DNA from 3 places in the Streptomyces sp. SP17BM10 genome. Region 2 is predicted to be linked to each of the others. Evidence: riboswitches for the same ligand, from Rfam matches in the RefSeq annotation. Region 2 holds a riboswitch; each other region holds the start of a gene.

Region 1 (7,559 bases), on a different contig from region 2:
GCGCCGATCTTCTCGTACGGGTCCTCGAGCTCGATCTCCTTGGCGATGGAGACACCGTCGTTGGTGATCGTGGGGGCGCCCCACTTCTTCTCCAGCACGACGTTGCGACCCTTGGGGCCGAGCGTGACCTTCACTGCGTCGGCGAGCTGGTTCATGCCACGCTCAAGGCCGCGGCGAGCTTCCTCATCAAAGGCGATGATCTTGGCCATCTGAAGTGGTCCTCCGGGACACGGTCGACTGCTCGGACCAAGGGGTGCCCGCGACGGACGGCCAAGGTGTGCGGGGGTCTATTCCCCTACCGCTCCCAGGGCCTCACCGACCCGGTCCGCTGTCACTCTCAAGCTTTGAGTGCTAACGCCAATGATTAGCACTCCGGGTGGTCGAGTGCAAGCCCAATCGCCAAGCCGGGGGCCGCCGCGGGAACGCCGACGGGCCCGTGCGACGCGTGTCGCACGGGCCCGTCGAGAAGCGAGTGGTCGTCAGCCGTGGGCCGCGCCGAGCTCCTGGAGCCGGAAGGGGTCAGACCGCGCGGACCATGTCCGCCTGCGGGCCCTTCTGTCCCTGGGAGATCTCGAACTCGACCCGCTGGCCCTCCTCGAGGGTGCGGTAGCCGTCCATCTGGATCGCGCTGTAGTGGACGAAGACGTCCGCACCACCGTCGACCGCGATGAAGCCGTAGCCCTTCTCCGCGTTGAACCACTTGACGGTGCCCTGAGCCATTCCGAACTCCCCTAGTGCTGTGCTGACCCTTCACGGTCCCGCAGGTCGCGGGCCCGGGTTGGTTTGAAGGCCGGCCCGGGGAACCCCCCCTGGGCGCAGCCGTGCACGCCGCGACCAACCGCCCCGAACGACATCCGGTGGGCGGGTGATTGCGTCGACCGCGGCTGAATGTATCCGGATCGACGCCCTCTGCAACAGGGTCCTCCGCGGTGAATTCCGGGTCCGCGTCAAGGGACAGGCCGGGCCGAATCGGAAGGAACTCCGCAATTCGCGCCGGACATAGCGGACGGAATGCGCAAATCCCCTGGTGAATTCTGACATCCGCGTGACACGTTTCCCGGCCCGGTCCCCGGGCGGTCTCAACGGACGGACGGCGGAGCGGCGGTTCGCACGGGGAGGGGGAGGGGGACCCCTGTTCCCGGCCGAGCGACACTCTACTCCCACTCGACCGGGAAACATTCCCGCCGAAATGCGAGCGGCCGCCCCCGCGCACGGAATGCGGAATTCCGTGCGCGGGGGCGGCCGGTCGGCGCGGGGCGCGGCTCAGCAGCCGCCGGCCACCGCCGGAATGATCGAGACGCTGGCGCCGTCCTTGATCTCGGTCGCGAGGCCCTCGGCGAATCGCACGTCGTCGTCGTTCACGTACACGTTCACGAAACGGCGCAGCTTGCCGGTGTCGTCCAGGATGCGCGCGGAGATGCCCGCGTGGTTCTTCTCCAGGTCGGCGATGACATCGCCCAGGGTCCCGCCGTCGGCGGTGACCTCGGCGGCCCCGCCGGTGTAGGTGCGCAGGATGGTGGGGATGCGGACGGTGGCGCTCATGGGTGGCTCTCCTCGTGGGGGGAATCAGGCGGACGCGAGGCCGGCGCTGCGGAAGGACTCCAGCGTCGGGCGGATGACCGCGGTCATCCCCGCATCGGCGACGGCGTCCAGGGTCTTGAGGCCGTCACCGGTGTTGATCGCGACGGTCTCCTTGGCCGGATCCAGCTGCCCGGTCTCGACCAGCTTCTTGAGCACGCCGACGGTCACCCCGCCCGCGGTCTCGGCGAAGATGCCCTCGGTGCGGGCCAGCAGCCGGATGGCGGCCACCACCTCGGCGTCGGTGACGTCCTCGACCGCGCCGCCGGTGCGCCGCGCGATGTCCAGCACGTACGGGCCGTCCGCCGGGTTGCCGATCGCCAGCGACTTGGCGATGGTGTCCGGCTTCACCGGCTTGATCACGTCCCGGCCGGCCTTGAAGGCCGCGGAGACCGGCGAGCAGCCCGCGGCCTGGGCGCCGAAGACCTTGTACGGCCGGTCCTCGACCAGTCCGAGCCTGATCAGCTCCTGCAGGCCCTTGTCGATCTTCGTGAGCTGCGAGCCCGAGGCGATCGGGATGACGATCTGCTCCGGCAGCCGCCAGCCGAGCTGCTCGCAGATCTCGTACGCGAGCGTCTTGGAGCCCTCGCCGTAGTACGGGCGGAGGTTGACGTTGACGAAGCCCCAGCCCTCGCCAGCCGGGTCGCCGATCAGCTCCGAGCAGAAGCGGTTCACGTCGTCGTAGTTGCCCTCGATGCCGACCAGTTCGCCGCCGTACACCCCGGCCATGACGACCTTGCCCTGCTCCAGGTCGTGCGGGATGAACACGCACGAGCGGAACCCGGCCCTGGCCGCCGCGGCGCCGACCGCGCCGGCCAGGTTGCCGGTCGACGAGCAGGACAGCGTGGTGTAGCCGAAGGCGCGCGCGGCCTCGATGGCGCAGGCCACCACGCGGTCCTTGAACGAGTGCGTGGGGTTGCCCGAGTCGTCCTTCACGTGCAGCGGGGCCGTGAAGCCCAGCTCCCGCCCGAGGTTGTCCGCCTTGACCAGCGGGGTCCAGCCCGGGTTCAGGTTCGGCTTGGAGGCGACGTCGGCGGGCACCGGCAGCAGCGGCGCGTAACGCCAGATCGACGCGGGCCCGGCCTCGATCCGCTTGCGCAGCTCCTCGGCGGCCTCACCACCGAACTCGTACGCGATCTCCAGCGGCCCGAAGCACTCCAGGCAGGCGAAGCTCGGACCGAGCGGGAAGCGGGTGCCGCACTCCCGACAGGACAGGGCGGTGGCGGGGCCGAGATCCACGGATGCGGGTGCGGCGTCGAACGCGGATGTCGCGGTGATAGCCATGATGGCGGAGGCCTCTCTCCTCATCTTCCCCGGGGTGCGGGCGCACCACGGGCCGGAATTGGCACCTGTCCCGCCGGGGCCTGGTGGCCGGCCGCGCGAGAAGGTTGCCGGGACGTCAACGGGCCGTTCCCTCAGTCCCTCTGGATGAGCATGTGAAGTTGTCGTCAGCGGCGACCCCGGCGTGCGAAGGTCCGACCGCTGTACGAAGACTGTATCCGAAGGCGCCGGGCCCGAAAGGGGCCGTCCGCCACGCGAGATGGCCCGTTCCACCCCGATCCGCCGAGGAGAGTCCCGTGCCCGCCGAACCGATCCCCGCACTCCTCCCGCAGGCGGCCTCCTGGCTGGGCCGCCGCTCGTGGAGCGCGGCCGACCGGCCGGTCGACACCCTCCTCGCGGCCAAGCGCCGCACCGGCCACACCGTCAGCGTCGTCCTGCCCGCCCTCGACGAGGCGGCCACCGTCGGCGACATCGTCCGCACGATCCGGCGCGAGCTGATGGAGCGCCTCCCCCTGGTCGACGAACTCGTCGTCGTCGACTCGGGGTCGGCCGACGACACCGCCGCCGTGGCCGCCGCGGCCGGCGCCCGGGTCGTGCCGCGCGACGAGATCCTGCCCCGGCTGCCCGCCGTGCCCGGCAAGGGCGAGGTGCTGTGGCGCTCGCTGCTGGTCACCCGGGGCGACATCGTCTGCTTCGTCGACGCGGACCTGCGCGAGTTCGACCCCGCCTTCGTCTCCGGCACCGTCGGCCCGCTGCTCACCGAGCCGGACATCCAGCTGGTCAAGGCCATGTACGACCGCCCGCTCGAAGTCAGGGGCTCCGCCGGCGACCCGGACGCCGTCTTCCCGGCCGGCGGCGGCCGGGTGACCGAGCTCGTCGCCCGTCCCCTCCTCAACCTGCACTGGCCGGAACTCGCCGGTTTCGTCCAGCCGCTGGGCGGCGAGTACGCGGCCCGCCGCGCACTGCTCGAACGGCTCCCGTTCCCCACCGGCTACGGCGTCGAGCTCGGCCTCCTGGTCGACGCGCTGGACCTGGTCGGGCTCGACGCCCTGGCCCAGGTGGACGTCGGCGTCCGCCACCACCGCCACCAGGACGGCCAGGCCCTCGGCCGGATGGCCGCCACCATCTACCGCACCGCGCTCGAACGCCTCGACCGCGCCCACCGGCTCAAGGCCTCGGCCGACCTCGTCCACCCGCTGCTCACCCAGTTCACCCGCGACCCGGAGACCCGCGCGTTCACCGGCCACACCCACCCCGTGACGGCCCTGGAACGCCCCCCGATGCACACCGTCCCCGAGTACGCGACCCGCCACTGAAACGTTTGCCGACCCGGACCCCCGGCAACGTACCAACCATGGGCGATCTCACGACCGAACGTTCGAGCGCGACCGTGCTGGTGGCTTCCAACCGCGGACCGGTCTCCTTCGGCACCGCGGACGACGGCACGCTGACCCTCAAACGCGGCGGTGGGGGCCTGGTCTCCGGCCTCTCCGCGATCGACGACCCGAACGCCGTCTGGGTGTGCGCCGCCCTGGGCGACGCGGACCGCCGGGCCGCCCGGGAAGCCCCGTACGGGCGCCTCGACCTGGCCGGCCACGACGTCGGCGGACAGGCCGTCCGGATGCTGGACATCGACCCGGAGACCTTCGCCCGCGCCTACAACGGCGTCGCCAACTCGACCCTCTGGTTCGTCAACCACCTGCTCTACGCCACGCCCACCGCCCCCGTCTTCGACGCCGGCTTCCGCACCGAGTGGGCCGCCTACGAGACGTACAACCGCGCCTTCGCGGACGCCCTCGCGGCCGAGGCCGCCCCGAACGCCGCCGTCCTGGTGCAGGACTACCACCTGTCCCTCACCCCGGCCCTGCTCCGCGCGGCCCGCCCCGACCTGCGCATCGGCCACTTCTCCCACACCCCGTGGGCCCCGCCCGAGTACTTCCGCCTCCTCCCGGACGACGTGGCCAGGGCCGTCCTCATCGGCATCCTCGGCGCCGACCGGGCGGGCTTCCTCACCGAACGCTGGGCCCGGGCCTTCGCCGCCTGCTGCGAGGAGATCCTGCACGCGACCGTCGACCACGACGCCCTCACCGTCACCTTCCCCCAGCCGTCGGCCGGGGGCACCCCCATCGACCACACGACCCAGCTGGGCGTTCACGCCCTGGGCGCCGACGCCGACTTCCTGCGAGAGCGCGCCCACCGCCCCGACGTCGACGAGCGCCTCGCCGCCCTGCGCGAGGCCGTGGGCGACCGACGCACGATCGTCCGGGTCGACCGCACCGAACTGAGCAAGAACATCGTCCGGGGCCTGCTCGCCTACCGCCACCTCCTGCGCACGCGCCCGGAGTGGCACGACCGCGTGGTGCACATCGCCTTCGCCTACCCGTCCCGGACCGACCTGGCCGAATACCGGAACTACACCGCCCAGGTCCAGGAGCTCGCCGAAGCGATCGGCACCGAATTCGCCACCCCCACCTGGCAGCCGCTGATCCTGCACGTCGACGACGACTTCCCGCGCTCGCTCGCCGCCTACCGGCTGGCCGACGTCGCCCTGGTGAACCCCATCCGGGACGGCATGAACCTGGTGGCCAAGGAAGTCCCGGTGGTCTCCGACAACGGCTGCGCGCTCGTCCTGTCCCGCGAGGCCGGCGCCCACAGCGAACTGGCCGAGGACGCGATCAGCGTGAACCCGTACGACGTCATCGAGACGGCCGACGCCCTCCACGCGGGTCTCACCATGCCCGACGAGGAGCGCGCCGACCGCACCAAGCGCCTGGCCGCGGCGGCCACCGCGCTCCCGCCCCAGCAGTGGTTCCTGGACCAGCTCAACGCGCTCTGATCGCCCCGCCCAGATCCGTCAGCAGTTCCACCACGCCCGCCGGCCCGGGCACCACCAGGTCAGCCCGGTCGGCGAGCTCCCGCACCGGCTCGTCCCCCACGGCGCCGCTGCACACGAGAAGACCCGCGAGGCCCTCCCCGCGCAGCTTCTCGACGGCGGCGAAGGCCGCGATGTCCCCCAAATCATCCCCCGCATAGAGCACGACCCGAGCTCCGACCTCCCTCAGGAACCCGGTCAACGCGGCGCCCTTGTCCACGCCCGGAGGCCGGAGCTCGAAAACCAGCCGCCCGGGCTCCACCACCAGCCCGTGCTCCGCCGCCAGACCGGCGACCGGCCCGCGGAGCGACTCCAGCGCCTCCTGCGGCACCTCCGTACGCCGCGTGTGCACGGCCAGCGAGCGCCCCTTGTCCTCGACCCACGTCCCCTCGGGCGCCCCCACCGAGGCCAACACCCCGGGCAGGGCCTCCCGCACCGCGGCCACCCCCGGATGCACGTCGGGCGCCGAGAGCTCACCCGCCTCCCAACGCTCGGCCCCGTAATGCCCGAGCACCACGACACCGGGAAGACCGGCCAACCCCCCGTACTCGACAGCGAGAGCAGCCGGCCGCCCGGTGACGACGACAACGGCCTTCACCCGCGCCGCCAGAGCCTCCAGCGCCCCCCGCACCCCCGGATGCGCCCGAGCCCGCGAGGGATCCGAGACGATCGGCGCGAGAGTCCCGTCGAAGTCCAGAGCGACCACAGCGTCACCGGGCGCGGCGAGGATCCCCCGAACCCCGTCCCGCCCGGCCTCGGTCACCGGCACCCACTTCTCATCAAAGCCCATGCCGTCCCCCTACCCCCAACCCGCACGGACCCACCCACCCCGGAGCCGACCCTCACCGAGCCGCGCGCCGCGCATCCCTCACCCGCCGCAACCGGTTCACCAGCACCGGCGCGTGCGCCAAAGCCTCCGGCCGGTCCAGCAGCGCGTTCAGCACCTGGTAGTACCGGGTGCTGGAGATCCCCAGCTCCTCCCGGATCGCCCGCTCCTTGGCCCCCGCCGTACGCCACTGACGCCCTTCGAGCTCCAGCACCGCCCGGTCCCGCTCGCTCAGCTCACCCACGATGACACCTCCCACGACCTACGACGTGTCATTGTCGGACGCCCTCAGGACACACTCTGCGCCCTCCCCCGCCCGAGCGCCCCGACTAACGTCCTCGTCATGATCGAGTCGAGCTTCACCGTCCACGTCCCCGACGCCGACCTGGCCCCCGAGGCCCTGGACCCCGCGCAGATCGTCGAGGGCACCCCGGTGGTCACCGGAAGGGTCCTGCACGAGTCCGCCGACGGCCGGCAGCTGCGCGGCATCTGGCAGATCACTCCGGGGGTGGTCACGGACACCGAGGCCGACGAGATGTTCGTGGTGCTGAGCGGCCGGGCCACCATCGAGATCGACGGCGGCCCGACGCTGCACGTCGGCCCGGGCGACTGCGCCGTCCTCCGATCCGGGGACCGCACCACCTGGACCGTCCACGAGACCCTCAGGAAGGCGTACGCGATCACGCTCCCCTGAAGACGGCCCCGGCCCGGCCTCACTTCCGAAGCCGGGCCGCTTCCTTGACCGCGGCGTCCTGCAGCCCGGTGAGCACCTGCTTCGGGTCGCCGGTGACGGCGTCGCCGATCCCGGCCTTGATCCGGTTGCTCACGTCCGCCCAGGCCGGGTCGCCGAACGGGTAGAAGCTGGCGTTGGTCAGCCCGGTGGCGAACTGCCTGAGGTCCGCGTGCTTCGGGTCCGAGGACATCTGGCCGAAGGCGTCCTGGGTCACCGGCAGGAGGTTGTACCGCTCGTCGAACTTGAGCTGGTTCTCCCGCATGAAGACG
Region 2 (7,559 bases):
CCCGACCGGAGACCGCCCGACGCCCGCCCATCGGGCCGTCGGCATGGCATAGAGACCACCTGGTCCAGCAGTTCCTGCTGGACCTGCTGGTCGGGACGGCCCGCGCCGCGCTCGGCCGACCTCGGCACGGCGGGCGTCGTTCGTCGACGACGGCGAGTGCGGCGCCTGAGGGACGTGGGACGCGGCGAGGCCCGTCGGGCCCCGCGCCTTCGGCCGGATCCGCGACGGCCCCTATGCGGACGGGGTGCGGAAGATCTTGGTGAAGCTGTCCAGGGTGCCCCCGTTGGCGGTGAAGCCGAGGTAGGCCGCGCCGGTGGCGGCGAGGCAGAGGAGGACGCCGAGGTAGGTGCCGACGTCGGCGCCGGCGTCGATGAAGGCGGACTCGCCGACCGGGATCGACGGGTAGGTGAGCCAGCGGAGCAGGACGATGACGGTGGCGACCGCCGCGAGGACGAGGTTGGTGACGTGGCCCTGGCGGGCCGGGAGGCCGCGGCCGATGGCGGGGAGGGCGGCCATGATGCCCACGGCCACGAGGACGATCACCGGGATCCAGGCGCCGGCGCCCACGTCCCAGGCGTTGCCGCTCGCCGCGTACCGGGTGAGCAGGCCCGTGGCGCCCGACTTCTCGGTGACGGTGTACCAGGGGAGGAAACTGTCGATGAACGCGATCACGCCGATGGCGGCGAGTGCTCCGGACTGGACGCTGATCTTGACGGGCTGCACGGCTCCGACCCTTCTCTCGTGGGGTTCAGTTGACGTTTTGGGGTCCTTGCCCGGGCACCAGTTCGCACGGGCTCCGGTTGCCGTCGGTGAAGGAGCCGGGCCCGACGAACCAGCTGCACCACGTGGAGGCCTCGCGCAGGACGAAGGTCTTCGTCTCGCTCCCGCCGGTGTCCCCGCCGCAGGCGTCGGCCCGCAGCGTGCCCGTCGTCCACCCGGCCGCGCCCGCGTCGGTGATGAAGGCCACGTAGGCGGTCTGGCCGACCGAGAACGTGGTCGAGGCCCCGGTGATCCGCTGATTCCCGGTGCCGAAGCCCGTACCGGTCGCGAGGTCCTGCACGCCGTCGTGGGCCTGGCCCGTGCCGGACGAGCGGGCCGCGGCGGCGCACAGCGCCACGTCGACCACCCCCGACCGCACGACCGGACCCTGGCGACCGTTCATGTGCTCGCCCTCCCGCTCGGGGACGGTCGGGAAGGACCGTCGGTCAAACGGTAGAGCTCCGGTCGCGGCGGCGTGAGGGATATGCGAAGTCGTGGCACTGCCGCTTCGAAACCGTGACAGATGTCCGGATCCGCGACGCCGGCGACTCGATTCAGAACAGGAGTCGCGGTGATCGTCCTTAACAAGAAAGGACTTTGACGGTCCGACAGATCTGTGGTCGACGCTCAGGACGGGCGCCGGCGAGCCCGCGGAGGTCGGCGGGCTCGCGGTGGCCGCCCCCGTCATCCCGGCCGCCCGCGCCGCGTCGACGTCGACGGGGGAGCCCCGTCGGCCGGGCCCGGCGGGAGCCGTGCTGCCACGAACCGCCGGGACGCGGGGCGGGGGAGGGAAGGGGAGGGCGGGGGGAGGTTTGGCGGGCGGCCCCGGGAATCTTGTATCGTTCCTCGCGAATCATCCAGAGGGGTGGAGGGACCGGCCCTACGAAGCCCCGGCAACTCCCCGTTCGACCCGGCGTCCGAAGTACGCGCCGTGCCGTCCGGGATCAGTGCCAACTCCGGCCTGTCGCCAACGTGGCGCGGGAAAGATGAGGAGACACGGTGCTCTCTGTGCTGTCCTTCGCCCGGGCGCTTCCCGCCCCGGCCCTTCCGCGTACCCGTCTCGTGCCCGGCGCAGGCATCCGGCCGACTTCTCCGGCCCGTTCTCGCTGACCACCCCCCCGCTCCCCGCGGGGAGCCCCCGCGGGCCGGACCACCCACCGGCCGCGGATTCGAGACTGGAGTACCCATCCATGGAGCTCACGAGCGGCGTCGGCGTGCTCGACAAGGCCACCGCGATCCTCGCCACCCTGGAGTCCGGGCCCACCACCCTGGCCGGGCTCGCCGCCGCCACCGGCCTGGCGCGCCCCACCGCGCACCGGCTCGCCGTCGCGCTGGAACACCACCGGCTGGTCACCAGGGACCTGCAGGGCCGGTTCGTCCTGGGCCCCCGGCTGGCCGAGCTGTCGGCGGCGGCGGGGGAGGACCGGCTGCTGGCGGCCGCCGGGTCGGTGCTCGTGCACCTGCGGGACGTCACCGGCGAGAGCGCCCAGCTGTACCGCCGTCAGGGCGAGGTCCGGATCTGCGTGGCCGTCGCGGAGCGGCTCTCCGGTCTGCGCGACACCGTGCCGGTGGGGGTGACGCTCCCGATGAAGGTCGGGGCCGCCGCCCAGATCCTGCTCGCCTGGGAGGAGCCGGAGCGCCTGCACCGGGGGCTCCAGGGGGCGCGCTTCACGGCCACGGCCCTCAGCGGCGTACGGCGTCGGGGCTGGGCGCAGTCCATCGGCGAGCGCGAGCTCGGGGTCGCCTCCGTGTCGGCGCCGGTGCGCGGGCCGTCCAACCGGGTGGTGGCCGCGGTCACCGTCTCCGGCCCGATCGAACGGCTCACCCGGCACCCGGGGGCACGCCTGTCCCAGGCCGTCATCGAGGCGGCGAACCACCTCACCGAGGCGCTGCGCCACCCGTGACCGGCCTGGTCGGTTCTCCGGGCGGGTCGATCGACCCGCCCGGAGAACCGGCTCAGAACCCGGCTCGGAGCCGGCTGTGAACCGGCTCAGACCCGGGCGGCCGGGGTGAGGAGCGCCGGACGGGGAACGCGGCTGATCACCGAGCCGATCAGGGTGCCGATCGACACCCCGAAGACCGCCGAGACCGCCGCCAGCACCGACTGGGCCCCGTTGCCCACCTCGATCTGGGCGGTGTTCAGCAGGCCGAAGGAGCCCGGCACGACGATCCAGAACGCGGGCAGGTAGAGCACCTGCCACAGCGGCCCGCCGGGCAGCCAGTGCACCAGGGTGGCGGCGACCGCGGCGGAGACCGCCCCGGCCAGGCCGCCGATCGCCGCGCCGTGCTCGGAGCCGACGACGACCTGGACGGTGACGCTCACCGCGATCACCGCGACGATCCACGGGACGGCGCTCGGCGGGGTGTTCACGTTGATCACGACACCCGCGACGGCGATCGCCAGGCCCAGCCCGATCACCCACCAACTCGGCTTGGCCACCTGGACGTTGGCCAGCGCGGAGGCGGGCATGCCGATCGCGGTGGCGGCCGCGGCCACCCCGGCGAGGAACAGCGCGAGCTGCACCGCCCCGGACACCAGGCGGGCCGTCCCGGCGCTGGCCGAGCCCGCGGCGATCTCCGACAGGCCGGTGACCAGCAGCCCGCCCGGCAGCAGGATCGCCAGCGTGGCGACGATCGTCCGCAGCGGGCCGTCCAGCAGCGAGGCCCGCGCGAGCGCCAGGACGAGCAACGCGACGAGGAACCCGGCGGTGACGGGCAGCAGCGGCCGCAGCGACGGCAGCCGCCGCGCGAGCACGGTCAGCCCCGCGACGACCAGCGAACCGGCGCCCGCCGCCAGCACGTTCGCGGCGACCGGCTGCAGGAACATGCACACCCCGACCCCGACCGGCAGCGCCCCGAGGTCCGCCACCCACGCCGGCCAGCGGGCCGGCGCCCGCCGGATCGCGTCCAGCTCGGCGAGCGCCCGGGGCCCGTCGAGCCCGCCGGCGCGCAGCCGGTGCACCAGGTGGAGGACGTCGGCCGTCTGCTCGAAGCGCAGCGCGGCGCCGACGGGCCGGAACGCGGTGGCGTCGTCCGCGCCGAGCGAGACGAACAGCCCGTTGGTGAGGGCGGCGACCCGCACCCCGGGTGCCCCCAGCGCCCGCCCCAGGCCGTGGAGTTCCTCCTCGACGTCGTGGACGGGCAGACCGCCGCCCAGGAGGGCGTCGCCCAGGTCGAGCAGGAGGCGGCGGAGCGGGTCGGGCGGGGCGGCGGTGTCCCGGACCGAGGGAGACGTGCTTGACATGGCACGTATCGTCCCATCCCACCCGATTCGGCCCGACCGTGCCCCGGGCCGTCCGGTTCCGCGCTGCTAGCCCCCGCCCAGCAGTCCGCGCACGTAGGCCGCCTGGCCGACGTGCTGGAGGTCGTCCGAGATCACGCTGATCAGCCGCACCCCGAGGGTGACCGGCGGGTCCCACGACTCGTCGACGATCCGCGCGAGGGCGGGGCCGTTCAGTCTGCGCACGTAGTCGACCGTCCGGGCGTGGACGGCCTCGTGGTAGCCCAGCAGCAGATCGGCGGTGGCAATCACCCTGGCGACCTGCGCGGGCCGGTGACCGTAGCCGGTGGCCGCCGCGGCGAACGGGAGGGCGAATCGCTCTGCCCAGCCCTCCGCCGTCCACGTCTGCTCGCGGTCGGCGGCGTCGGCGAGGTGGTCGTCCTGGATCCTGGTGAGGTGCCAGACCAGCCAGGCGATCGAGTTGGCCGAGTCCCGCACCCGGAACGCGAGCTGCTCGGGGGAGAGCCCGTCGACGACGCCGGCGACCTCCTCCCGGATCCGGCCGAACGTGTCCACCAGGAGATCGGCGCTGGTCACACCCGTCACTGTCGCCTCCACTCGGGGTCCTGCGCCGCTCGGGCGCCCCAACGAGCATGTCCCGTCACGGGTGCGCCAGCCACTCGGGGTCGCCCGGGGGCCGGGGCCCTCAGCGCCCGCGCAGCCGCCGCACCAGGTCGCGGGCGGCCTGCGGCCAGTCCGGGCGCTCGAAGGCGAAGCCCGCCTCCAGCAGTCTGGCCGGCACGACGCGGCGGCTCTTCAGCAGCAGCTCGCTCTCCGAGCGCAGTGCGAAGGCGCCGAGCTCGGCCATCCAGCGCGTGGCGGGCAGGGCGAGCGGCATGCCCCAGGCCGCCCGCAGCTCGCGCATGAACTCGCGCTGGGGCAGCGGGTGCGGGGCGGCGAGGTTGACCGGGCCGGCGAGGTCGTCCCGGGCGACGAGGAACTCGACGGCGCGGACGAAGTCCCGCGCGTGGATCCAGGACACGTACTGCGCGCCGCCCGCGATCGGCCCGCCGGCGCCCAGCCGGGCCAGCCAGGAGAGCGAGTCGAACGCGCCGCCGCGCTCCGGCCCGAGCACGACGGCGGTGCGCAGCGCGAGGCGGCGGGTGCCCGGGGTGTCGGCCCCGGCCTGGGCGTCCTCCCAGGCCCGGGCGATGTCGATGCTGTAGCGCCAGGACGCCGGGGCGTCGGGCTCGGCGCCGCCTATCACGCCGTGGAGCTCGTCGTTGGGCGCGTCGTGGCGGTGGGCGTAGACGGTGGCGGTGCTCATCTGGAGCCAGACGGCGGGCGGGCGGCCGGCGGCGGCGATCGCCCGGCCGACGGCCCGGGTGGAGAGCACCCGGGAGTCCATCATGGCCTGCCGGTTCTCCTCGGTGTAGCGGCAGTTGACGCTGCGCCCGGCGAGGTTGAGCACCACGTCGCTGCCGTCGACCTCGGTGGCCCAGGCCCCGAGGTGCCGCCCGTCCCACCAGACCTGACGGGGTCCGTGGGGCCGGCGGCTGAGGATGACGACGTGGTGCCCGGCGGCCGTCAGACGTCGGTCGAGCAGGGTGCCGAGCGCGCCGGAGCCGCCGGGTATGACGATCTTCATGACTTCCCCCTGGTCCCTGATCCCTGATCCCCGATCACGGGCTTCGAGCGTAGCGCCTCAATTGAACGCGTTCAAATATGCTCCGTCGGAGATGTTCGCCTTCACTTCGAGTAGCCGGATCCGTATAGTCGGATCCGGCTACTAGGAACCGACCAGAGATTGGCGGAACATGTCGATGGCGAAGCGAAGGATCTCCAACACGCTGGCCCTGGCCGTGCTGGGCCTGCTGCAGGAGCGGCCGATGCACCCGTACGAGATGGCATCCACCCTGCGGGAGCGGCACAAGGACAGCAGCTTCAAGGTCAACTCCGGCTCGCTGTACGACACGGTCGAGTCGCTCGTGCGGCACGGCTGGATCGAGCCGCAGGAGACCGCGCGCGAGGGCCGCCGGCCGGAGCGCACCGTGTACGCGGTCACCGCCCTGGGGCAGGAGGAGTTCGTCCGCTGGATCGACGAACTGCTGCGCACACCCGTCGCGGAGTACCCGAAGTTCATGGCCGCGGTGTCCTACCTCGGCGCACTCGGCCCGGACGGGGCGGCGCAGGCGCTGTCCGAACGGGCGGAGCACCTGGCCCGGCGGATCGAGGAGACGGGCGCGGTGCTGGCCGGCACGGTCGGCACCGGCGGCGTGCCCCGGCTGTTCATGATCGAGGTCGAGTGCGCGCTGCACGCCTGGGAGGCCGAACTGCTCTGGACGCGGCGGACGATCGCCGAGATCCGCGACGGCAGCCTCGCCTGGCCCAGGGCCGAGCGGACCGAACAGGGCTGGACCTGGTCCGACCCGACCGGCGAGAAGGGGAGCACCACCCCATGACCGAGGTGCTGATCGTGGGAGCCGGCCCCGCCGGCCTGTTACTCGCGAGCGAACTGCGGCTCGCCGGCGTCGACACCGTCGTGCTCGAACGCCACCCGTGGCGGCCGGACCACTGCCGCGGCTTCAACCTCAACGCCCGCGCCCTGGACCTGCTGGCCCGGCGCGGCCTCGCCGAGCGGCTGATCGCCGAGGGGTGGCGGGTGCCGCACGCCGCGTTCTCCGGCCTGCCCGTGACGCTCACCCTCGCGGGCGCGTACACCGGCCACCCGTACTCGCTGGGCATCCCGCAGACCCGGGTCGAGGAGATCCTGGAGCAGCACGCCCTCGACCTGGGTGCCGACATCCGGCGCGGCCACGAACTGCTCACGCTGGAACAGGACTTCGAGTCCGTCACCGCCACCGTGTCCGCCGACGGCTGCGAGTACCGGATCCGGGCCGCGTACCTGGTCGGGTGCGACGGCGGCCGCAGCACCGTCCGCAAGCGGGCCGGCATCGACTTCCCCGGCACGGCGGCGACCCGCTTCTCCCTCCTCGGCGACGTCGAACCCGCCGATCCCCAGGAGCTGCCGTTCGGTGTGAGCACCGGACCCGGCGGCAGCGTGTTCGCGATACCCCGCCCCGGCTACGTCCGGATCATCACCACCGACCGGCACCCGCCGGCCGACCAGGACACGCCCGTCACCCTGGACCTCCTGCAGGCCGCCGTCGACGAGGCGCTCGGCCGTCACGTCGAACTGCGCGCCCCGCGCTGGCTCACCCGCTTCGGCGACGCCGCCCGGCAGGCGGCCGAGTACGTCCGGGGCAGGATCGCCCTCGCCGGGGACGCCGCGCACATCCACCCGCCCGCCGGGGCGATCGGCGTCAACCTCGCCCTGGACGACGCGTTCAACCTCGGCTGGAAGCTCGCCGCCACCGTCCGCGGCACCGCGCCCGCCCACCTGCTCGACACCTACCACGCCGAACGCCACGCCGCCGGCGCGCACGTGCTCGCCAACACCCGGGCCCAGGTGCTGCTCGGCGAACTCGGTGAACTCGGTGAACTCGGCGAACCCGGTGAATCTGACGACCGGTTCGGCCCGCTCACCGACCTGCTCACCCGCGTCGCCCGCCACCCCGCG
Region 3 (7,559 bases), on a different contig from region 2:
GCCTTGAGGAGGAACGCGCGCGGGAGGGGGCTCGGCCGGGGGTGATCCGGAGTAGCATCCGGGGCAGGCGAACGTGGTCCGGATCACACTTGAGGGAGCAGGGTCAATGGCGTACACGACCGATGAGACGCTCACCGTCCTCGTCTACAGCGACGACCGCAACACCCGCGAGCAGGTGCTGACGGCGCTCGGCCGCCGGCCCGCCGAGGATCTGCCGGAGTTGTCCTACCTGGAGTGCGCGACCACCCCCGCGGTGCTGCGGGCGCTGGAGAAGGGGGGCGTGGACCTCTGCGTCCTGGACGGCGAGGCGGTGCCGGCCGGTGGGCTCGGGCTCGGGCGGCAGCTCAAGGACGAGATCTACGGCTGCCCGCCGGTGCTGGTGCTGATCGGCCGGCCGCAGGACTCCTGGCTGGCCGCCTGGAGCCGGGCCGACGCGGCGATCTCGCACCCGGTGGACCCGGTCGCGCTGGCCGGGGCGGTGGCCACGCTGCTGCGGGCACGCCTGGCCAAGCGGGCCCCCGCGACGCGCTGAGCGGCGTCGTCTCAGTACTAGAGAAGACAAGGCCGGAGGTACCCCACCGCTCGATAGGCTGACTCCATCCGTACGGACGTCCCCATCGGGGAACCGACACAGCTGGAGTCAGCCATGGTGAACGTGAACCCTGCGAACGGTGGTACCGACCCCGCGCAGGCGGTCCGCACCTGGCCGGACCTCCTGGCGGCGCTGTTGAAGGGGGAGGACCTCGACCGCTCGGCCACCGCGTGGGCGATGGACCGGATCATGAGCGGCGAGGCGTCCCCCGTCCAGGTCGCCGGGTTCATGGTGGCGCTGCGGGCCAAGGGCGAGACGGTCGACGAGATCAGCGGTCTGGTGGACGCGATGTACGCGCACGCCGAGCCGCTGGACATCCCGGGCCCGGCGGTGGACATCGTCGGCACCGGCGGCGACCGCGCCAAGACCGTCAACATCTCCACGATGTCCGCGATCGTCGCGGCGGCGGCCGGCGCCAAGGTGGTCAAGCACGGCAACCGGGCGTCCTCCTCGGCCAGCGGCTCGTCCGACGTGCTGGAGAAGCTCGGCGTCGCCCTCGACCTCTCGGCCCGGCGGGTGGCCGAGGTGGCCGACGAGATCGGGCTCACCTTCTGTTTCGCGGCGAAGTTCCACCCGTCGATGCGGCACGCCGCCACCGCGCGGCGCGACCTCGGGGTGCCGACCGCGTTCAACATCCTCGGTCCGCTGACCAACCCGGCCAAGGTCACCTCGCACGCCGTCGGCTGCTTCGACACCCGGCTCGCCGGGCTCATCGCGGGCGTGCTCGCCCGGCGCGGCTCCAAGGCGCTGGTGTTCCGCGGCGACGACGGCCTGGACGAGCTCACCGTCACGACGACGTCGCGGGTGTGGATCGTGCGGGACGGGATCGTCACCGAGACCGCCTTCGACCCGCGGGACGTCGGCATCGAGCTCGTCGGCATCGAGGCGCTGCGCGGGGCGGACGCCTCCTACAACGCCGAGGTCGCGCGCCGGCTGCTGGCCGGGGAGCGCGGGCCGGTGCGGGACGCCGTCCTGCTCAACACGGCGGCGGCGCTGGTGGCGCTGGACCTGACGGACGCGCCGCTCGCCGAGCAGCTGGCGGCCGGCATGGAACGGGCGGCGGCGGCCGTGGACTCGGGCGCGGCGCAGGAACTGCTGCGGCGCTGGTCGGAGGCCACCGCCCGGGGCTGACGGGCGAGTTGGGGGCTCGCGGCGGATCGCTGCCGCGGGCCCCTTCGGCTGTCCGGATGGTGGATGCCTGTTTGACCACCCGGCGGACGCGACCTAGAGTCTTGGCCAGGTCATGAGTGACAGCGACAAGCCCCAGCTTGCTGTCCGGCAACCCTCCGTCCGTGGCGGGGTGCCCTGGGTGAGGACCGGGCCGCGCGGCGAACCGTCCGCGAGGCAAGCGCGGACGCCCGACGACTAGCACTCCCGGGGTCCCTCGACCCCCGAAGGAGTGCATCCTCATGTCCGTCGCCCACCCGTCTCCCGCCACCACCCTTCACTCGGCGCGCTCCGCGGGGCACCTCCCCGCGGGAGTCTGCGCCCCCCTCGCCGTCCTCGGCCACGACGTCCAGGTGCCGCTCGCCAACGGCGAGAAGGTCGGCTATGCGGCGCTCGACTACGCGGCCAGCTCGCCGGCGCTTCAGCGGGTGTGGGACGACGTCGCCGCGTACGCCCCGTACTACGGCAGCGTCCACCGCGGCGCCGGGTACCTCTCGCAACTGTCCACCGACCTGTTCGAGCAGAGCCGCCGGACCGTCGGCGAGTTCCTCGACCTGCGCGAGGGCGACCAGGTGGTCTTCACCCGGGCCACCACCGACTCGCTCAACCTGCTCGCCGCCGCGCTGCCGGCCGGCACCCGGGTGTTCGCCTTCGAGACCGAGCACCACGCCTCGCTGCTGCCCTGGGCCCACGCCGGGCTGGACGTCACCTACCTGCGCGCCCCCCGCTCGTACGCCGAAGCCGTCGCCGCGCTCGACACCGCGCTGGCCGGGGCGCCCGAGGGCCCGAAGCTGCTGTGCGTCACCGGCGCCTCGAACGTCACCGGCGAGCTGTGGCCGGTCGCCGAGCTGACCGCGACCGCGCACCGGCACGGCGCCCGGGTGGTGCTGGACGCCGCGCAGCTCGCCCCGCACCACCGGGTCTCGGTGTCCGAGCTGGACGTCGACTGGATCGCCTTCTCCGGCCACAAGATCTACGCGCCGTTCGGCGCCGGCGTGCTGGCCGGCCGGGCGGACTGGCTGGACGCGGCCGAGCCGTACCTGGCCGGCGGCGGCGCGACCCGCACGGTGGCCCGGGAGGCCGACGGCTCGGTGGCCGTCCAGTGGCACACCGGCCCGGCCCGGCACGAGGCCGGCTCGCCGAACGTCATCGGCGCCTACGCCATCGCCTCCGCCTGCCGGGCGCTGAGCGAGGCCGGCTTCGATGCGCTGGAGGCCCGTGAGCGGGCGCTGATCGCCCGGCTGACGGCCGGGCTGGCGGAGATCCCGCAGGTCAAGGTGCTGAACCTGTTCGGCCCCACCGGTGACGCCCCAAGCGTGGCGCGGGTGGGCGTGCTGTCCTTCGTCGTCCGGGGCTGGAACAGCTCGCACTTCTCGGCCGCGCTCTCCGCCGAGTACGGCATCGGCGTGCGCGACGGGCTGTTCTGTGCGCACCCGCTGGTGCGCACGCTGCTCGGCGACGAGGACGTCGCGCCGAGTCCTGTCTCCGAGTGCGGCGCGCCGGAGCCGTCGCTGCCGGGCGAGCGCAGCCTGAACGCGATCCGGGTCAGCTTCGGCGCCGGGACCCCGGACGAGCACGTCGACCGGTTCCTGACCGCCGTCCGCGAGCTGGTCACGGACGGCGCGGCGTGGAACTACCGCAACGAGGGCGGCCGTTGCGTGGCCGACACCCGTCGCGAGGGCTGAGGGCTACTCGTCCAGGCCGAGCGCGAACGCGGCCTCCAGGTCGTGCTGGGAGTAGGTGCGGAAGGCGATCTGGGTCTCGGTGTGCGCCACGCCCGGGACCTTGTTCAGCCGGCCGGGGATGACGTCGGCCAGGTCGTCGTGCTTGCGCACCCGCACCATCGCGACCAGGTCGTAGCCGCCGGTCACCGAGTACACCTCGCTGACCCCCTCGATGGAGGCGATGGCCTCGGCGATCTCCGGGATGCGGTCGACACTGGTCTTGATCAGGACGATGGCGGTGATCACTGTTCCGGCTCCTTCGTGGGGTGGCGCCAGCGTATCGGGCCTCAGCCGGGTCGTCTCGGGCGGTGGCCGACGACGGTGCAGGCGTAGAGGAACCCGGCGCAGAAGCCGATCACGTGGACCAGGTAGGCGACCCCCGGCCCGGCCGAGTGCACCGACCACCACTGCAGGGCGAACCAGAGGCCCAGCACCAGCCAGGCCGGGAACCGCAGCGGCAGGAAGAGCAGCAGCGGGACGAGCGTCGTCACCCGGGCGCGCGGGTGGAAGCGCAGGTAGGCGCCCAGGACGGCGGAGATCGCGCCGGAGGCTCCGATCAGGACGCGGGTGGAGTCCGCCGAGTGCGCCTCGGCGAGGGCGAAGCCATACGTCGCGAGGCTCCCGGCGGCCAGGTAGAAGAGGAGGAAACGGGCCCGGCCGACGCGCCGTTCGACGGTGGGGCCGAAGACGTGGAGGAAGAGCAGGTTTCCCGCCAGGTGCAGCCAGCCGGCGTGCAGGAAGAGACCGGTGAGGACGGAGACGGCCGGGCGCTTGCCCGGGGTGGCTGCGGCCGGACAGCCCGGGACCGGGTCCGGGGCCTCGGCGAGTTGTTCGGCTGTCAGCGGCCGCCCGGCCAGGAGCTCCGCGGGGACGGCGCCCCAGCGCTGCTCGTAGCGCTGCTCGGCGCAGACCCGGGCCTGCCCGGTGCCGTACAGGGGGTTGAGTCCGGCGGCCGGGCCGAGCAGGAAGACCAGCGTGTTGATCGCGATCAGGGCGTAGGTGACCGCCGGGGCGGGCACCGCGGGGCCGCCGTCCCGCGTGTCGGTGTGGCCGGGAGCCGCGAGCGCCATGCGCCCAAGCATCCCTCCGAAGGCCGTCCGTGACACCGCGCTGTACGGCAGGTGGACTAGGGCGGGCAGGCCCGCTCCAGCGGTTCCGATCGCCCGAACCGGTGGCCGCGACGGTTGCCCCAGGCAATAGGCTTGGGGCGGGCATTCCCGCCTCCCGCCGCCGATGCCGGGGCTCCGGGGGGAGCGCCTAGCCCACCCAGGGAACACCCGAGAGGACCCCCGATGACCGTCCCCGCCCTGACCGCCGAGACGCGTTGGCGCTGCACCCTGTGCGGCAACCTCACCCGCTTCGACGTGACCCGCACCGCGCGGGTCACCGAGTTCCTGCACTTCGACCTGGCCGGTGAGTCCAAGGTCGAGGAGACCGAAGTCCTGAGCGAGACGGTCGAGACGGTGCGCTGCCGCTGGTGCAACGCGGTGGACCAGGTCGAGCTGGTCGCCCGCCCGGGCGCGCAGGACGCGGCGGCCGAGGCCGAGCAGGCCTGATGCCCCGCCGGTGCGGCGGACGGTGCACGGCAGGGCCGTCCGCCGCACGGGACAATACAGACAGAACGCACGGAGCGTGACGACAGGGACGGCGGCCGCGGGGCCGCCCCCGTTGGACCAGGATCGGAGCCGAGGACGTGGTGGACGCAGCGAGGGAGCCCGCCGGACCGCAGGGGCAGCCCGCTGCGGAGCCGGCCGCCGGGGCGGCGGGGGTCGTCGACGGTGCCACTGCGTCCGGTGCCGCCGCGGAGCCGGGGGCCGGCCGTCCCGTCGAGAAGCTCGACCGGCCGCTGCCGGAGGGCGTGCGCCGGCGCGTGGTCGGCCTGGCCGCGGACGCGCTCGGCGGGTTGCCGTCCGGCGAGCTGCCGCAGAGCCTGCGTCAGTACGCCAAGTTCACCCCGGCCCGGCGGGCCAAGTACGCGGCCACGGCGATCGCGGCGGCGCTGGAGTCGGAGCCGGCCTTCCGGGTGCGGATAGCGGAGCGGCTGCGGCTGGGCCAGCCGGACCTGGTGAAGGCGCTGGAGTCGGGCAGCGTCCCCGGCGCCGCCGATCCGATGGACGTCGCGGCCGCCGCCTACCTGGTGCGCTCGGCGGGCTGGAGCCGGCTGGTCGCCGAGGCCGGTGAGGAGGCCGAGCGGGCCGGCGCCGAGGGCGCGGCCGCGGAGGCGGCCCGGCTGGTGGAGAAGTTGCAGGCCGAGCTGGCCGAGGTGCGGGCCGCGGCCCGCGCGGACCTGGACCGGCAGCGGGCCGAGTCCGAGGACGTCCGGCGGGAGGCCGACTCGCTGCGCAAGAAGGTGCGTTCGCTGGAGAGCGACACCCGCCGGGCGCAGGCCGAGACGCGGCGGGTGACCGGCGAGCTGGAGGCGCTGCGCGCGCAGGCGGCGATCGAGCGCAGTGCGGCCGAGAGCGAGGCGCGGCGGCTGCGGCACCGCGTCGGCGAGCTGGAGACGGCCGCCGAGCAGGGGCGGCGCTCGGCCCGCGAGGGGCGCAGCGTGGAGGACATGCGGCTGCGACTGCTGCTGGACACCGTGCTGCAGTCGGCGCAGGGGTTGCAGCGCGAGCTGGCCCTGCCGGTGTCGCAGATCCGCCCGGCGGACCTGGTGGAGGCGGTGGTGCCGGGCTCGGCCTCGCCGCACGACGTGGCCCGGCGCGGGCTGGCGGAGGACGATCCGGCGCTGCTGGACCAGCTGCTGGCGATCCCGCAGGTGCACCTGGTGGTGGACGGCTACAACGTGACGAAGACCGGCTACCCGACGCTGCCGCTGGAGCAGCAGCGGCTGCGGCTGCTGGGCGGGCTGGCGATGCTGGCCCAGCGCACGCAGGCGGAGGTCACATGCGTGTTCGACGGGCAGGACCTGGACGTCCCGGTGATCATGGCGCCGCCGCGCGGGGTCCGGGTGCGCTTCAGCCGGACCGGCGAGACGGCGGACGAGCTGATCAGGCGCCTGGTGCGGGCCGAGCCGCAGGGCCGTCCGGTCGTGGTGGTCTCCGCGGACCGGGAGGTCGCGGAGGGCGTGCGGAAGGCCGGCGCGCGCCCGGTCGCCTCGGTTCTACTGCTGAACCGGCTGGCGCGGCCCTGATTCCATGCCGATGGTGATGACGGCTGGTCAGCGTCCGGTTTGCGGTGATGTGCGGATTCGGTGAAGCGGCGTGGGGGCCCGGAGTTCACGCCTTCGGGGGAGTGGCGTAACGCCTGGATCTTCACTAGGGTCTGGCGTCAAACCTATTTTCCGGATTTCTCACCCGAACCGGTGAGTCCATGAGTCCATGGAAGAAGGAGCCGGTCCCTTGGCCTCCCACCGCCGTCCCAAGCAGCCGAGCCGCGCGCGGGTCTCCGTGCTCACCGCCGCCGCTGCGACCGCGGTCGCGCTCTCCGCCCAGGTGGCCGCGCACGCCGCGCCGCAGCCGAACAAGACGGACGTCAAGGCGCAGATCGACGAACTGCAGCAGGAGCAGGAGCAGGCGGCCGAGAAGTACAACGGCGCCAAGGAGCGGGCCGACCAGCTGCGCAAGCAGGCCGACCAGCTCCAGGACCAGGTGGCCCGCGGCCAGGAGCAGATGACCCAGCTTCAGACCGGCCTCGCCGGCGTGGCGGGCGAGCAGTACCGCACCGGCGGCATCGACCCGTCCGTCCAGCTGATGCTCTCCTCGGACCCGTCCGGCTACCTGGACAAGGCCTCCAGCGTCCAGCAGGCCAGCGCCACCGAGACCGACGCGCTCAAGGGCCTGCTGGACCAGCAGCGCCGCCTGGACCAGGAGAAGGCCGAGGCCGCCGCGGTGCTGGCCTCCCTGGACTCCACCACCAAGGACCTGAACCAGGCCAAGGCGGACGTCAACGCCAAGCTCAAGGCCGCCCAGGACCTCCTCAACTCGCTCAGCGCCTCCGAGCGCGCCGCGCTGAAGGCCCAGCAGGCCCAGGACGACCGTGCCTCGCGCGGCACCGACCGGGTCGACCTCAGCAACCTGCCGCCGGCCAGTGGCTACGCGGCCGTGGCCGTGGCCAAGGCGATGGGCAAGCAG

Evidence for each region. Region 2 has a riboswitch for S-adenosylmethionine ahead of PUR71_RS16395 (IclR family transcriptional regulator). Riboswitches for the same ligand answer to the same signal wherever they lie in the genome.
Region 1: linked by a shared signal. The riboswitch ahead of thrC (threonine synthase) and the one ahead of PUR71_RS16395 (IclR family transcriptional regulator) in region 2 are both predicted to bind S-adenosylmethionine.
Region 3: linked by a shared signal. The riboswitch ahead of PUR71_RS19930 (aminotransferase class V-fold PLP-dependent enzyme) and the one ahead of PUR71_RS16395 (IclR family transcriptional regulator) in region 2 are both predicted to bind S-adenosylmethionine.

The regions. Positions count from the first base shown of each region.
Region 1 is NZ_JAQYXB010000684.1:276,143-283,701, forward strand. Features, by position in the region: gene groL (chaperonin GroEL) at 1-209, opposite strand, end outside; gene PUR71_RS40365 (cold-shock protein) at 520-720, opposite strand; gene PUR71_RS40370 (ubiquitin-like small modifier protein 1) at 1,264-1,542, opposite strand; gene thrC (threonine synthase) at 1,567-2,862, opposite strand; SAM riboswitch class I at 2,880-3,013, opposite strand; gene PUR71_RS40380 (glucosyl-3-phosphoglycerate synthase) at 3,156-4,175, shown strand; gene PUR71_RS40385 (alpha,alpha-trehalose-phosphate synthase (UDP-forming)) at 4,214-5,695, shown strand; gene otsB (trehalose-phosphatase) at 5,682-6,521, opposite strand; gene PUR71_RS40395 (DUF3263 domain-containing protein) at 6,574-6,801, opposite strand; gene PUR71_RS40400 (cupin domain-containing protein) at 6,901-7,251, shown strand; gene PUR71_RS40405 (extracellular solute-binding protein) at 7,271-7,559, opposite strand, start outside.
Region 2 is NZ_JAQYXB010000576.1:45,573-53,131, forward strand. Features, by position in the region: gene PUR71_RS16380 (NB-ARC domain-containing protein) at 1-52, shown strand, start outside; gene PUR71_RS16385 (hypothetical protein) at 232-723, opposite strand; gene PUR71_RS16390 (hypothetical protein) at 749-1,162, opposite strand; SAM riboswitch class I at 1,610-1,752, shown strand; gene PUR71_RS16395 (IclR family transcriptional regulator) at 1,950-2,663, shown strand; gene PUR71_RS16400 (threonine/serine exporter family protein) at 2,750-4,003, opposite strand; gene PUR71_RS16405 (mycothiol transferase) at 4,070-4,576, opposite strand; gene PUR71_RS16410 (TIGR01777 family oxidoreductase) at 4,686-5,627, opposite strand; gene PUR71_RS16415 (PadR family transcriptional regulator) at 5,803-6,441, shown strand; gene PUR71_RS16420 (FAD-dependent monooxygenase) at 6,438-7,559, shown strand, end outside.
Region 3 is NZ_JAQYXB010000588.1:238,065-245,623, reverse strand. Features, by position in the region: gene PUR71_RS19940 (hypothetical protein) at 107-532, shown strand; gene trpD (anthranilate phosphoribosyltransferase) at 647-1,723, shown strand; SAM riboswitch class IV at 1,832-1,949, shown strand; gene PUR71_RS19930 (aminotransferase class V-fold PLP-dependent enzyme) at 2,002-3,444, shown strand; gene PUR71_RS19925 (Lrp/AsnC family transcriptional regulator) at 3,448-3,729, opposite strand; gene PUR71_RS19920 (rhomboid family intramembrane serine protease) at 3,771-4,553, opposite strand; gene PUR71_RS19915 (hypothetical protein) at 4,776-5,039, shown strand; gene PUR71_RS19910 (NYN domain-containing protein) at 5,177-6,619, shown strand; gene PUR71_RS19905 (C40 family peptidase) at 6,828-7,559, shown strand, end outside.